Regions from separate parts of the Streptomyces sp. NPDC053048 genome, predicted to be linked through region 3. Evidence: riboswitches for the same ligand, from Rfam matches in the RefSeq annotation. Region 3 holds a riboswitch; each other region holds the start of a gene.

Region 1 (4,318 bases), on a different contig from region 3:
CTCCTTGACCAGCTGCCGGACGCGCGTCACCTCGACATCGAGCTTTTCGGCGATGTCGGGCAGGTTGAGCCAGGCGGGGACGAGAGCATCGGTCTTTGCGTCAATCTCGGTCACGGGACAAGCCTGCCATCCGGGACTGACAGTCGGTAGCCGGGTTGACCCGAGCCGGTCCGGGAACCGCCCCCGAGGTCACCCCACCGGCCCTCAGAGGGCGGCGGCCTTCAGCGGGACGGAGGCGTCGGCGGCCTTCGAGCGGTCCAGCGCGGCGCCCTTCTCGATGAGCTTGCGGCCCTGCGCCAGATCCCGCGGCCGGCCGACGGCCAGCAGGGCCACCAGGACACCCGAGCGCAGCCAGCACACCGTCCACGCGGCCCCGGTGGGGTCACCGCGCCAGACCAGCTCGTCGGCGCCCGAGTGGTGCCCGGCGTACTGCACGAAGCGCCCGAACTGCTCGGACCAGAAGTAGGGCACCGGGTCGTAGACCGGCCCCTCGGCGGGCCCGTGGACGATGTTCGCGGCGACGGTCCGCGGGCCCTGCAGGGCGTTGTCCCAGTGGTGGACCAGCAGCCGCTCGCCGTAGCGGGCGGACGGGAAGGAGGCGCAGTCGCCGACGGCGTAGACGTCCGGCAGGGAGGTGCGCAGCCGGTCGTCGGTGACGACGGAACGATCCGCCGCGAGCTCGATGCCGGAGCCGGCCAGCCAGCCCGTGGCGGGCCGGGCGCCGATGCCGACGACCACCGCGTCCGCGGCCAGGCGGGTGCCGTCGTCGAGCACGACCGCGCCCTCCTCCACGGACGCCACCCGGGCGCCGGTCACCAGCCGGGCGCCGCTGTGGGCGTACCAGTCGACCATGTGGGCGGCGACCTCGGCCGGCATGGCGCCGGCCAGCGGCCGGTCCGCGGCCTCGACCACGGTCACCCGGCAGCCGGCCTCGCGCGCGGCGGTCGCGAACTCGGCGCCGATCCAGCCGGCCCCGACCGCGACGACGTCGTGCCGGCCGGCGAGGACCGGCCGCAGCCCCTCCACGTCGTCCAGGGTGCGCAGGACGTGGACGCCGCGCACGTGCTCGCTGCCGGGCAGCGCGATCGGGTCGGCGCCGGTGGCGACGACCAGCACGTCGTAGGGCACGGGCCCCCGCGTGGTCTCCAGCACGTGCTCGTCCGCCCGCAGGCCGGTGGCCTCCCGGCCGAGCTCGAGGTCGATGCCCAGCGAGCCGAAGTCCACCTCGAAGGCGGATCCCTCGGCCTTGCCGAGGAGGACGGACTTGGACAGCGGGGGACGGTCGTAGGGCGGATGGGGCTCGGCGCCCAGCAGGGAGATCGCGCCGTCCCAGCCCTGCTCGCGCAGGGCGACGGCGGTCTGCACCCCGGCCATGCCCGCGCCGACGATGACGACGCGCCGGTCACTGGAGGTGTTCGTCTGCTCGCTCACACGATCAACTGTAGGACGGCGGCGCACCCGGTCCGGAGCAACGGGTGACGAGACCTCTGACACAGCGTCACGATGTTTGAGGGCCGGAAGCCCGCCGACGGCGCGTGGCCCGCCCTTCCGGGCCCCGCGCGGCGCGTACTAGGGTGGCCGCTGCAAGCACTCGCGGGAGCCCGGACGCACCGGGCTGAGAGGGAGGCTGGACGGCCTCCGACCGTACGAACCTGATCCGGGTCATGCCGGCGAAGGGAGGGGCTGGAAGCCCATGCACGCGCGGCACACCCATGACGTCCTGGTCATCGGCGGCGGCGTCATCGGCCTGGTCACGGCCTGGCGCGCCGCCCAGCGCGGCCTGCGCACGGCCGTCGCCGACCCCGCGCCCGGCGGCGGCGCGGCGCAGGTGGCGGCCGGGATGCTGGCCGCCGTCACCGAACTGCACTACGGCGAGCAGACGCTGCTCGCCCTCAACCTCGCCTCCGCGCGCCGCTATCCGGCGTTCACGGCCGAGCTGGAGGAGGCCAGCGGCCAGGAGACCGGCTACCGCGCCTGCGGCACCCTGGCCGTCGCCTTCGACGCCGACGACCGGGCGCACCTGCGCGAGCTGCACGAGCTGCAGCTGCGCTGCGGCCTTCAGGCGCGCTGGCTGTCCGGGCGCGAGTGCCGCCGGCTGGAGCCGATGCTGGCGCCGGGCGTACGCGGCGGGCTCCACGCGCTCGGCGACCACCAGACCGATCCCCGGCGCCTGTGCCGCGCCCTGCTGACGGCCTGTGAGCGGGCCGGGGTGGTCTTCCACCGCCGGTCGGTGGTGCGCGCCCTGCTCTGCGGCGACCGCGCCACGGGCGCCGAACTGGACGACGGCACCCGCGTCGCCGCCGGGCAGACGGTGCTGGCGGCGGGCAGCCTCAGCGGCGGCCTCGCGGGCCTGCCCGAGGACGTCCTGCCGCCGGTCCGCCCGGTCAAGGGCCAGATCCTGCGGCTGCGCGTGCCGGAGGCCTACCGGCCCTTCCTCTCCCGGACCGTACGGGCCGTGGTGCGCGGCGGGCCGGTGTACCTGGTGCCGCGCGAGAACGGCGAGCTGGTCGTCGGCGCCACCAGCGAAGAGCTCGGCTGGGACACCACCGTCACCGCGGGCGGCGTCTACGAGCTGCTGCGCGACGCCCACGAGCTCGTCCCCGGCATCACCGAACTGCCGCTGGTGGAGACCCGCGCCGGGCTGCGGCCCGGCTCGCCCGACAACGCCCCGCTGCTGGGCCCCACCGCCCTGCCGGGGCTGCTGACGGCCACCGGCCACCACCGCAACGGCGTGCTGCTCACCCCCGTCACCGGGGACGTGATGGCCGAGGTGCTGACCACCGGGCAGCTGCCGGAAGAGGCCCGTCCGTTCTCTCCCCGACGCTTCACCCCCTCCCCCACGGCCCCAGCGGCGTGGGAGGTTTCCCCATCCCAGGAGCAGCCCGCATGACCGGCAGCGATGTCATCATCCACACCATCAGCGTCAACGGCGAGCATCGCGACGTCCCCGCCGGGACGACCCTCGACGGGCTCGTGGCGACGCTCACCACAGCGCGCGGCGGCGTCGCGGCGGCCGTGAACGAGGCCGTCGTGCCGCGCGGCCAGTGGCCGTTCGTCCCGCTCGGCCACGGCGACCGGGTCGAGGTCCTCACCGCGGTCCAGGGGGGCTGATCGTTCCGATGGCAGACGATCTGCTCACCATCGCCGACACCCCCTTCACCTCCCGGCTGATCATGGGCACGGGCGGGGCGCCCAGCCTCGAGGTGCTCGAGCGGGCCCTGATCGCCTCCGGCACCGAGCTGACCACGGTCGCCATGCGCCGCCTGGACGCCACCGTGCGGGGCTCGGTGCTGTCCGTCCTGGAGAGGCACGGCATCCGGGTGCTGCCGAACACGGCGGGCTGCTTCACCGCGGGCGAGGCGGTGCTCACCGCCCGGCTGGCCCGCGAGGCGCTGGGCACCGACTGGGTCAAGCTCGAGGTGATCGCCGACGAGCGCACCCTGCTGCCGGACCCGATCGAGCTGCTGGACGCCGCCGAGATCCTGGTCGACGACGGCTTCACGGTGCTGCCGTACACCAACGACGACCCGGTGCTGGCCCGCAAGCTCGAGGACGTCGGCTGTGCGGCGATCATGCCGCTGGGCGCGCCCATCGGCTCAGGGCTCGGCATCCGCAACCCGCACAACTTCCAGCTGATCACCGAGCGCGCGGGCGTCCCGGTGATCCTGGACGCGGGCGCGGGCACCGCCTCGGACGCGGCACTGGCCATGGAGCTGGGGTGCGCGGCGGTGATGCTCGCCTCGGCGGTGACGCGGGCGCAGGAGCCGGTGCTGATGGCGGAGGCCATGCGGCACGCGGTGGAGGCCGGACGGCTGGCCCACCGGGCCGGGCGGATCCCGCGCCGCCACTTCGCCGAGGCTTCCTCCCCCGCGGAGGGCATGGCGCACCTCGACCCGGAGCGCCCGGCCTTCTGAACAGGCTCCGGCCTTCTTCAGCGGGCACTGTCCTGTCACCGTTCGGCTATAGAAAGAGTGAGCGAGGCGCACGCCGTCCGGGCCGCCCGCCACGGCTCGTAGACTCGTGTGCCGTGGATACGACCCTGCCGGACCCCCTCGTCGATCACCTGCTCGACGGCCGCTACCGCGTCGAGGCGCGGGTGGCCGTGGGCGGCATGGCCACGGTCTACCGTGCCCTGGACACCCGCCTCGACCGGGTGCTCGCGCTCAAGGTGATGCACCCTTCGCTCGCCGCCGACCGGGCCTTCGTGGAGCGCTTCATCCGTGAGGCCAAGTCCGTGGCCCGGCTGGACCACGCCAATGTGGTGAGCGTCTTCGACCAGGGGACCGACGGCCACTACGTCTACCTCGCGATGGAGTAC
Region 2 (4,318 bases), on a different contig from region 3:
CGGCGCCGAGGGCGCGTGGGTGGCCATGGCCTTCACCGCGCTCGCCGTGCTCGTGTGGCGGATGACGGAGTCGCCGGACGACTACCTCAAGGACGTCACGGCGGGCATCTTCGCCGCCTTCTACGTGCCGTTCCTCGCCACCTTCGTGGCACTGATGCTGGCCGCCGGCGACGGCGCCTGGCGGGTGCTGACGTTCCTGATCCTGACGGTCGTCAGCGACACCGGGGCGTACGCGGTGGGCTGGCGCTTCGGCCGGCACAAGCTGGCCCCGCGCATCAGCCCCGGCAAGACCCGCGAGGGCCTGCTCGGCGCGGTGGCGTTCGCGATGGTGGCGGGCGCGCTGTGCATGCAGTTCCTGATCGACGACGGAGTGTGGTGGCAGGGCCTGCTGCTGGGCTTCGCGGTCGCGATCAGCGCCACGCTGGGCGACCTGGGCGAATCCATGATCAAGCGGGATCTGGGCATCAAGGACATGGGCTCCCTGCTGCCGGGCCACGGAGGGATCATGGACCGGCTGGACTCCCTGCTGCCGACGGCACCGGTGGTGTGGCTGCTGATGGTGGCGTTCGTGGGCTCCGCCTGACATCTGCTCGATCACCTCGGCCCGGCCCGGTCCGGAGCGGGCCAGGTACCCTGGAAGGGCTCGTCGCCGTGCGACGGGCCCTTTTCCGGCCCCGCGACCGCGGGGGTGTCCCAGGGAAATCTTCGGGTTCCGGCACCGTCCTGCCGCCGGCTCCGCGACATGCGGAGACCATCCGCTCTCGTCGCAATGAGGAGTTTCCGCTCATGGCCCCCGCGCCCGGAGAACTGACGTTCGTCGCCCCCCGCGGGGCCAAGCTGCCCCCGCGCCACCTCGCCGACCTCAGCCCCGCCGAGCGCCGGGAGGCCGTCGCCGCGATCGGTGAGAAGCCCTTCCGCGCGAAGCAGCTGTCCCAGCACTACTTCGCCCGCTACGCGCACGACCCGGCGGCCTGGACGGACATCCCGGCCGCCGCCCGCGAGAAGCTCGCGGGCGAACTGCTGCCGGAGCTGATGAGCGTCGTGCGGCACATCTCGTGCGACGACGACACGACCCGCAAGACCCTGTGGCGCCTGCACGACGGCAAGCTCGTCGAGTCCGTCCTGATGCGCTACCCCGACCGGGTCACCATGTGCATCAGCTCCCAGGCGGGCTGCGGCATGAACTGCCCGTTCTGCGCCACCGGCCAGGCGGGCCTGGACCGCAATCTGTCCACGGCCGAGATCGTGCACCAGATCGTCGACGGCATGCGCGCCCTGCGCGACGGCGAGGTCCCCGGCGGCCCCGCCCGGCTGTCCAACATCGTCTTCATGGGCATGGGCGAGCCGCTGGCCAACTACAAGCGCGTCGTCGGCGCCATCCGCCGGCTGACCGACCCCGAGCCCGACGGCCTGGGCCTGTCGCAGCGCGGCATCACCGTCTCCACCGTCGGCCTGGTCCCGGCCATGCACCGCTTCGCGGACGAGGGCTTCAAGTGCCGCCTCGCGGTCTCGCTGCACGCGCCCGACGACGAGCTGCGCGACACCCTGGTGCCGGTCAACACCCGCTGGAAGGTCCGCGAGGTGCTGGACGCCGCGTGGGAGTACGCGGAGAAGTCCGGCCGCCGGATCTCCATCGAGTACGCCCTGATCCGGGACATCAACGACCAGGCCTGGCGCGGTGACCTGCTGGGCCGGCTCCTCAAGGGCAAGCGGGTGCACGTCAACCTCATCCCGCTCAACCCCACGCCCGGCTCGAAGTGGACGGCCTCCCGCCCCGAGGACGAGCGCGCGTTCGTCCAGGCGATCGCCGCGCACGGGGTGCCGGTGACCGTGCGCGACACCCGCGGGCAGGAGATCGACGGGGCGTGCGGGCAGCTGGCCGCCACCGAGCGCTGATACTGTCCACCTGCATCACTCGCACAAGCGAGCATTCGCACAAATGAACAATCCGACAGGGGAGCGCAGCGAGCGCTGAGAGTGCGGCACGGCCCGCAGACCCTCGGACCTGATCCGGTTAGTACCGGCGTAGGGAGTCAGCACCACCATGAACACCACCCTCCGGCGTGCCCTCGGCGCGGCCGCCGCGGCCGCCCTGGGCCTGCCCGTCCTCGCGGCCTGCGGGGGCTCGGACGACAAGGGCTCGGGGGAGTCGAAGAGCCGGACCGTCACCCTGGTCGCGCACGACTCCTTCGCCGCGTCCAAGGACGTCCTCGCGGAGTTCACCGCGCGGACCGGCTACACGGTCAAGGTCCTCAAGAGCGGCGACGCCGGCCGGACCGTCAACCAGGCGATCCTCTCCAAGGGCCACCCGCAGGGCGACGTCCTCTTCGGCGTCGACAACACCCTGCTCTCCCGGGCCCTCGACAACGACCTGTTCGAGCCGTACGAGGCCAAGGACCTGGGCCGCGTCCCGGACAAGCTCCGCCTCGACGACGGCAAGCACCGCGTCACACCCGTCGACACCGGCGACATCTGCGTCAACTACGACCGGGCCTACTTCGCCGACCGCAGGCTCGAGCCGCCGAAGTCCTTCGACGACCTGGTCAAGCCGGAGTACAAGAACCTCCTGGTCACCGAGAACGCCGCGACCTCCTCTCCCGGCCTCGCCTTCCAGCTCGCCACCGTCGCGAAGTACGGCGACGACGGCTGGCAGGACTACTGGAAGAAGCTCAAGGCCAACGGCGTCGAGGTCGTCGACGGCTGGGAGCAGGCCTACAACGACCGCTTCTCCGGCTCCGCCGCCGGAAAGAAGGCCAAGGGCGACAAGCCCCTCGTCGTCTCCTATGCCTCCAGCCCGCCCGCCGAGGTGCTCGGCGTCACGCCGGCGCCCAAGGAGGGCCCGACGGGCGTCGCCACCGGCACCTGCTTCCGGCAGATCGAGTTCGCCGGGCTGCTGAAGGGTGCGAAGAACCCCGAGGGCGGCAAGGCCCTCCTCGACTTCCTGCTGAGCAAGAAGTTCCAGGAGGACATGCCGCTGCAGATGTTCGTCAAGCCGGCCCGTGACGACGCCGCTCTGCCCGAGGTCTTCACCAAGTACGGCGCCGAGGTCGCCGGCCCCGGGACCCTCGCCCCGGAGAAGATCGCCAAGAACCGCGACCAGTGGGTCAAGGAATGGTCCTCGCTCGTCCTGAAGTAGCTCCCGAAGAGGCCCCGGCCGGGGCGGCACCCCGCGACGCCGCCGCCCGCACAGGCGGCGGCCCCCGGCGGACGGCGACGCGGCTCGCCCTGATGGCGCTGCCGCTCGCCTTCTTCGGGCTCCTCTTCGCCTACCCCGTCGCCTCCATCGTCGGCCGCGGCCTCAAGGACGACGGCGGCTGGCACCTCGCCCGCATCGGCGAGGTCGTCGGCGACCCGCGCATCGGCGACGTCCTGTGGTTCACCACCTGGCAGGCGGCCGCCTCCACGGCGCTCACCCTCGCCCTCGCGCTCCCCGGCGCGTACGTCTTCGCGCGCTTCGACTTCCCCGGCAAACGGCTGCTGCGGGCCGTGGTCACCGTCCCCTTCGTGCTGCCGACCGTCGTCGCCGGCTCGGCCTTCCTGGCCCTGCTGGGGCGCGGCGGCATGCTGGACGAGCTGTGGGGCGTGCGGCTGGACACCACGGTCTGGGCGATCCTGCTGGGCCACGTCTTCTTCAACTACGCCGTCGTCGTACGGACCGTCGGCGGCCTGTGGGCCCAGCTGGACCCGCGGCAGGAGGAGGCGGCGCGCGTCCTGGGCGCCGGCCGCCTCGCCGCCTGGCGCCGGGTGACGCTGCCCGCGCTGGCCCCGGCGGTGGCCGCCGCCGCCCTGATGGTCTTCCTCTTCACCTTCACCTCCTTCGGCGTCGTCCAGATCCTCGGCGGGCCGCGCTACGCCACGCTGGAAGTGGAGATCTACCAGCAGACCGCGCAGCTCCTCGACCTGCCCACCGCCGCCGTGCTCACCCTCGTGCAGTTCGTGGCCGTGGCCGCGCTGCTGGGTGTCCACTCCTGGACCGTGCGGCGGCGCGAGGCGACGCTGCGGCTGGTCGACGCCCGCGGCACCGTCCGCCGCCCGCGGGGCGCTGCCCAGTGGACGCTCCTGGCCTGCGTGCTGGCCGTCGTCGCACTGCTGGTGCTGCTGCCGCTGCTGGTGCTCCTCCTGCGGTCCTTCGACGGGCCGGACGGCTTCGGGCTCGCCTACTACCGCGCCCTGGCCTCGCCGGGCGCGGGCGGCGGCACGTTCACCGTCGCGGCGCTGGACGCGATCGGCAACTCGGTGACGTACGCGCTCGCCGCCACCGCCATCGCCGTCGTCATCGGCGGCCTCGCCGCCGCAGCCCTCACGCGGCCCGAGGGCC
Region 3 (4,318 bases):
GCCGGTGTCCGCTCGCACCAACTCAACGAAGCGGAAGGCGGGGAGTTATCTCTCCCGTCAACATCTCTCCGTCAACGTGAACGCCCGACCCGTGGACCCAAACGGTAATCCGTGTGCCCTCGGGCCACTTTGGCCAGTTCTCGGCCGTTCCGTGCCAGCAAATCCCCCGTTACGACTCCGCCCAGTAGTCGAGTCGCTACGCTCCAGAGTCGGAGAGCTCGTATGCTCACCCTCGGTCTCCATGAGTAACTGGAAAATCACTCCTTGTGATCCACTGGGCGTTCTTGTCAGACTATGGCGTCATTGGGGCCATCAGGCTTCAATCCCTGCCAAACCGACGAAGACGGGGCATTGGGCGATGCGCGACACAGTTCAGGCAGAAGTGGTCATGACGTTCCTCGTCTCCGAGGAGCTGTCCTTCCGGATCCCGGTGGAGCTGGGCTACGACAGCAGCGACCCGTACGCGGTGAAGTTCACCTTCCACCTCCCCGGCGATGCCCCGGTCACCTGGGCCTTCGCCCGGGAGCTGCTGCTCGACGGGCTGAGCCAGCCCTCCGGCGAGGGCGATGTGCACATCGCCCCCGCCTCCTCCCAGCACCTGTCGGACGTCTTCATCCGGCTGCAAGTGGGCGGGGAGGGCGCGCTGTTCCGGGCGGGCGCGGCGCCACTGGTGGCCTTCCTCGACCGCACCGACCGCGTGGCCCCGCTCGGGGAGGAGCGCACGGTCGCCGACTTCGACTACGAGCTCGCTGCGGCGCTCGACAGCATCCTCGCCGGCAACCCGGAGGGTCAGAACGCCGGTTAACGGGCCGCCCGGCCCGGAACCCCGCCGTCCTGCCCGATCCACTCGACCGGCACCCGCCCGGCGCGCGGTGCCGCACCCCGGGGCGCGGACGCCGGTGGCCGGAGGGATCTCCGGACCATCGCCGCCGCTGCCGCTCCCCACGCTGCCGTTCCCGGGCCGACCACCGGTGGCCCCCCACCGACCACCGGCAGCCTGCCGTCAGCTCACTTCGCGCGCCGACGCCTGCCGCCGCGCGACCGCCCCCGACCCTTGCCCGCAGTGTGCCGGTCGGCACTGACAACGAGCGCCGCCAGCACGGTCGTCACCGGTACCGAGGCCACCAGGCCGATGCTGCCCACCAACGTGCGGACGATCTCCTCGGCGACGATCTCGCTCGTCGCCACCGTGCCCACCCCGCTGTCCGCGATCGAGAACAACAGCAGCAGCGGCAGGGAGGCGCCCGCGTACGCCAGTACCAGCGTATTGACCACGGAGGCGATGTGGTCCCGCCCGATGCGCATGGCCGAGCCGTACAGTTTGCGCCAATTCGCGGTGGGATCCGCCTCCTTCAGTTCCCACACCGCCGAGGTCTGGGTGACCGTGACGTCGTCCAGCACGCCCAGGGAGCCGATGATGATCCCGGCCAGCAGCAGACCACGGATCTCGATCTGCGGATACAGGCCGTGCACCAGGCCGGTCTGGTCGTCGGTATTGCCCGTCAGATGGGCCCAGTCGATGAAGAACGACCCCAGCAGGCCGATGACCAGCAGGGACGTCAGGGTGCCGAGCACCGCCACGGACGTCCGGGCGTTGAGGCCATGACACATGTACAGCGCGATCAGCATGATCGCGCTGCCGCCGATCACCGCGACCAGCAGGGGCTCGGAGCCCTGCAGGATGGCCGGCAGGATGAACATCGTCAGGACGCCGAAGCTGATCACCAGCGCCACGAGCGCGAATATCCCGCGCAGCCGTCCCACGAGCACCACCGCGAGCGCGAAGATGCCGGCGAGCAGCGCCATGGGGAGTGTCCGGTTCACGTCGGTGACCGAATAGCGCAGGTTCTCCGGCGCCTTCGGCGCGTAGGCGAGCACGACCTCCTGGCCCACGTCGTAGCGGCGCGAGGCGTCCGGCTGCACGATCTCCGTGAACGTATGCCCCTTGTCCTTGCCCGAGGTCACTTCGAGGGTCGCCTTCTCGCACGTGCCCCTGGGGGGAGGAGGTGCCCCCTGTTGTTGCTGTTGCGACGGTGGCGGCGTCAGGCCGCCGCCCTTGGGGCAGTCCTGCTCCTCGAGCTTGACGACCCGTCCCGACTCGGTCTGCTGGTCGAGGCCCAGTCCGCTGTGCGGGTGCGGTGGGGCGCCACCCGGCCAGAGGACGATCAGGCCCGTCACGACCGCGGCAGCGAACGGGATGAGAACGGCCGCGATCACCTTGCGCAAATGCGACGAAACCGGGGTCGGTGGGCCATGGCTGTGCGAATGGCCGTGCGAGTGACCGTGGGGGGAGTGGTTGGTGCTTGTCACCCGGGCATCATCGCAAGCCCCACTGGTCCTTCCGCCGGGGAAGGCGCTAGCGTGGTGCCACCTTTGCAATCGCGGGAGCTCGGAGCACCGGGCTGAGAGGGCGCTGAACTCCGTACGGATCGACGTACGGACACCGCTGCGCCGACCGCCGAACCTGGTACCGGGTAATGCCGGCGTAGGGAGTTACTGGTCTCATGACCTCGCAGGATGCACGCATGTCTGCCGACGGATCCGCCGAGCGGATCGGCTGGCACAAGGACTATGTGACGGGTTCGCGGCCGGACCTGCGGGTTCCGGTGCGACGGGTGCACCTCACCAACGGACGGGACGTACGGCTGTACGACACCTCCGGCCCGTACACCGACGCGGCGATCGAGACGGACGTCCGGCGCGGCCTGGCGCCGCTCCGGGAGAACTGGATCATCGGCCGCGGCGACACGGAGGAGTACGCCGGGCGCCCCATGCGCCCGGAGGACGACGGCATCAAGCACACCTCGCCGCGCGGCGGGCTGAAGAACCTCGACGCGGTCTTCCCGGGCCGCCCGCGCCTGCCCCGCCGGGGCCGGGACGGCGCCGCGGTGACCCAGCTCGCGTACGCGCGCCGCGGTGAGATCACCGCGGAGATGGAGTACGTGGCCCTCCGGGAGAACGTCTCTCCCGAGACCGTCCGCGAGGAGATCGCGGCCGGCCGCGCCGTGCTGCCGGCGAACGTCAACCACCCGGAGATCGAGCCGATGATCATCGGCAAGAAGTTCCTGGTCAAGGTGAACGCCAACATCGGCAACTCCGCCGTCACCTCCTCCATCGAGGAGGAGGTGGAGAAGATGACCTGGGCGACCCGCTGGGGCGCCGACACGGTCATGGACCTCTCCACCGGCCGCAACATCCACACCACGCGCGAGTGGGTGCTGCGCAACTCCCCCGTGCCGATCGGCACCGTGCCCCTCTACCAGGCCCTCGAGAAGGTCGACGGCAAGGCCGAGGAGCTCACCTGGGAGATCTACAAGGACACGGTCGTCGAGCAGGCCGAGCAGGGCGTCGACTACATGACGGTGCACGCGGGCGTGCTCCTGCCGTACGTACCGCTGACCGCGCGCCGCAAGACCGGCATCGTCTCCCGCGGCGGGTCGATCATGGCCGCGTGGTGCCTGGCGCACCACAAGGAGAACTTCCTCTACACCAACTTCGAGGAGCTCTGCGAGATCCTCGCCGCCTACGACGTGACGTACTCGCTCGGCGACGGGCTGCGCCCCGGCTCGATCGCGGACGCCAACGACGAGGCGCAGTTCGCCGAGCTGCGCACGCTGGGCGAGCTCAACCGGATCGCCAAGCGGCACAACGTGCAGACGATGATCGAGGGCCCGGGGCACGTCCCGATGCACAAGATCAAGGAGAACGTGGACCTCCAGCAGGAGATCTGCGAGGAGGCGCCGTTCTACACGCTCGGACCCCTGACGACGGACGTCGCGCCGGCGTACGACCACATCACCTCCGGCATCGGCGCGGCGATGATCGCCTGGTGGGGCACGGCGATGCTCTGCTACGTCACGCCCAAGGAGCACCTGGGCCTGCCGGACCGCGACGACGTGAAGACCGGCGTCATCACCTACAAGATCGCGGCCCATGCGGCGGATCTCGCCAAGGGGCACCCGGGGGCGCAGGAGTGGGACGACGCGCTGTCCGACGCGCGGTTCGAGTTCCGCTGGGAGGACCAGTTCAACCTGGCGCTCGACCCGGACACCGCGCGCGCCTTCCACGACGAGACGCTGCCGGCGGAGCCGGCGAAGACGGCGCACTTCTGCTCGATGTGCGGCCCGAAGTTCTGTTCGATGAAGATCTCGCAGGACATCCGTCGTGAGCACGGCGGTGACCTGGCGGTGGACGCGGACGCGGCGGCCGGGATGGCCCAGAAGTCCAAGGAGTTCGCGGCCGCGGGCAACCGCGTCTACCTGCCGATCGCGGAGTAGCCGGCCGGGCCGGGGCCCGGACCCGGTTGGGCCAGGGCCCG

The links. Region 3 has a riboswitch for thiamine pyrophosphate ahead of thiC (phosphomethylpyrimidine synthase ThiC). Riboswitches for the same ligand answer to the same signal wherever they lie in the genome.
Region 1: linked by a shared signal. The riboswitch ahead of thiO (glycine oxidase ThiO) and the one ahead of thiC (phosphomethylpyrimidine synthase ThiC) in region 3 are both predicted to bind thiamine pyrophosphate.
Region 2: linked by a shared signal. The riboswitch ahead of ACIG36_RS30205 (thiamine ABC transporter substrate binding subunit) and the one ahead of thiC (phosphomethylpyrimidine synthase ThiC) in region 3 are both predicted to bind thiamine pyrophosphate.

The regions. Positions count from the first base shown of each region.
Region 1 covers NZ_JBITZS010000001.1:794,363-798,680, reverse strand. Annotated here, with positions in the region: gene ACIG36_RS03910 (Rv2175c family DNA-binding protein) at 1-114, opposite strand, end outside; gene ACIG36_RS03905 (NAD(P)/FAD-dependent oxidoreductase) at 205-1,431, opposite strand; TPP riboswitch at 1,584-1,696, shown strand; gene thiO (glycine oxidase ThiO) at 1,694-2,890, shown strand; gene thiS (sulfur carrier protein ThiS) at 2,887-3,111, shown strand; gene ACIG36_RS03890 (thiazole synthase) at 3,120-3,914, shown strand; gene pknB (Stk1 family PASTA domain-containing Ser/Thr kinase) at 4,028-4,318, shown strand, end outside.
Region 2 covers NZ_JBITZS010000013.1:82,000-86,317, reverse strand. Annotated here, with positions in the region: gene ACIG36_RS30215 (phosphatidate cytidylyltransferase) at 1-583, shown strand, start outside; gene rlmN (23S rRNA (adenine(2503)-C(2))-methyltransferase RlmN) at 787-1,896, shown strand; TPP riboswitch at 1,944-2,049, shown strand; gene ACIG36_RS30205 (thiamine ABC transporter substrate binding subunit) at 2,045-3,136, shown strand; gene ACIG36_RS30200 (ABC transporter permease) at 3,112-4,318, shown strand, end outside.
Region 3 covers NZ_JBITZS010000007.1:419,616-423,933, reverse strand. Annotated here, with positions in the region: gene ACIG36_RS21280 (SsgA family sporulation/cell division regulator) at 359-805, shown strand; gene ACIG36_RS21275 (YibE/F family protein) at 1,009-2,310, opposite strand; TPP riboswitch at 2,372-2,509, shown strand; gene thiC (phosphomethylpyrimidine synthase ThiC) at 2,505-4,277, shown strand.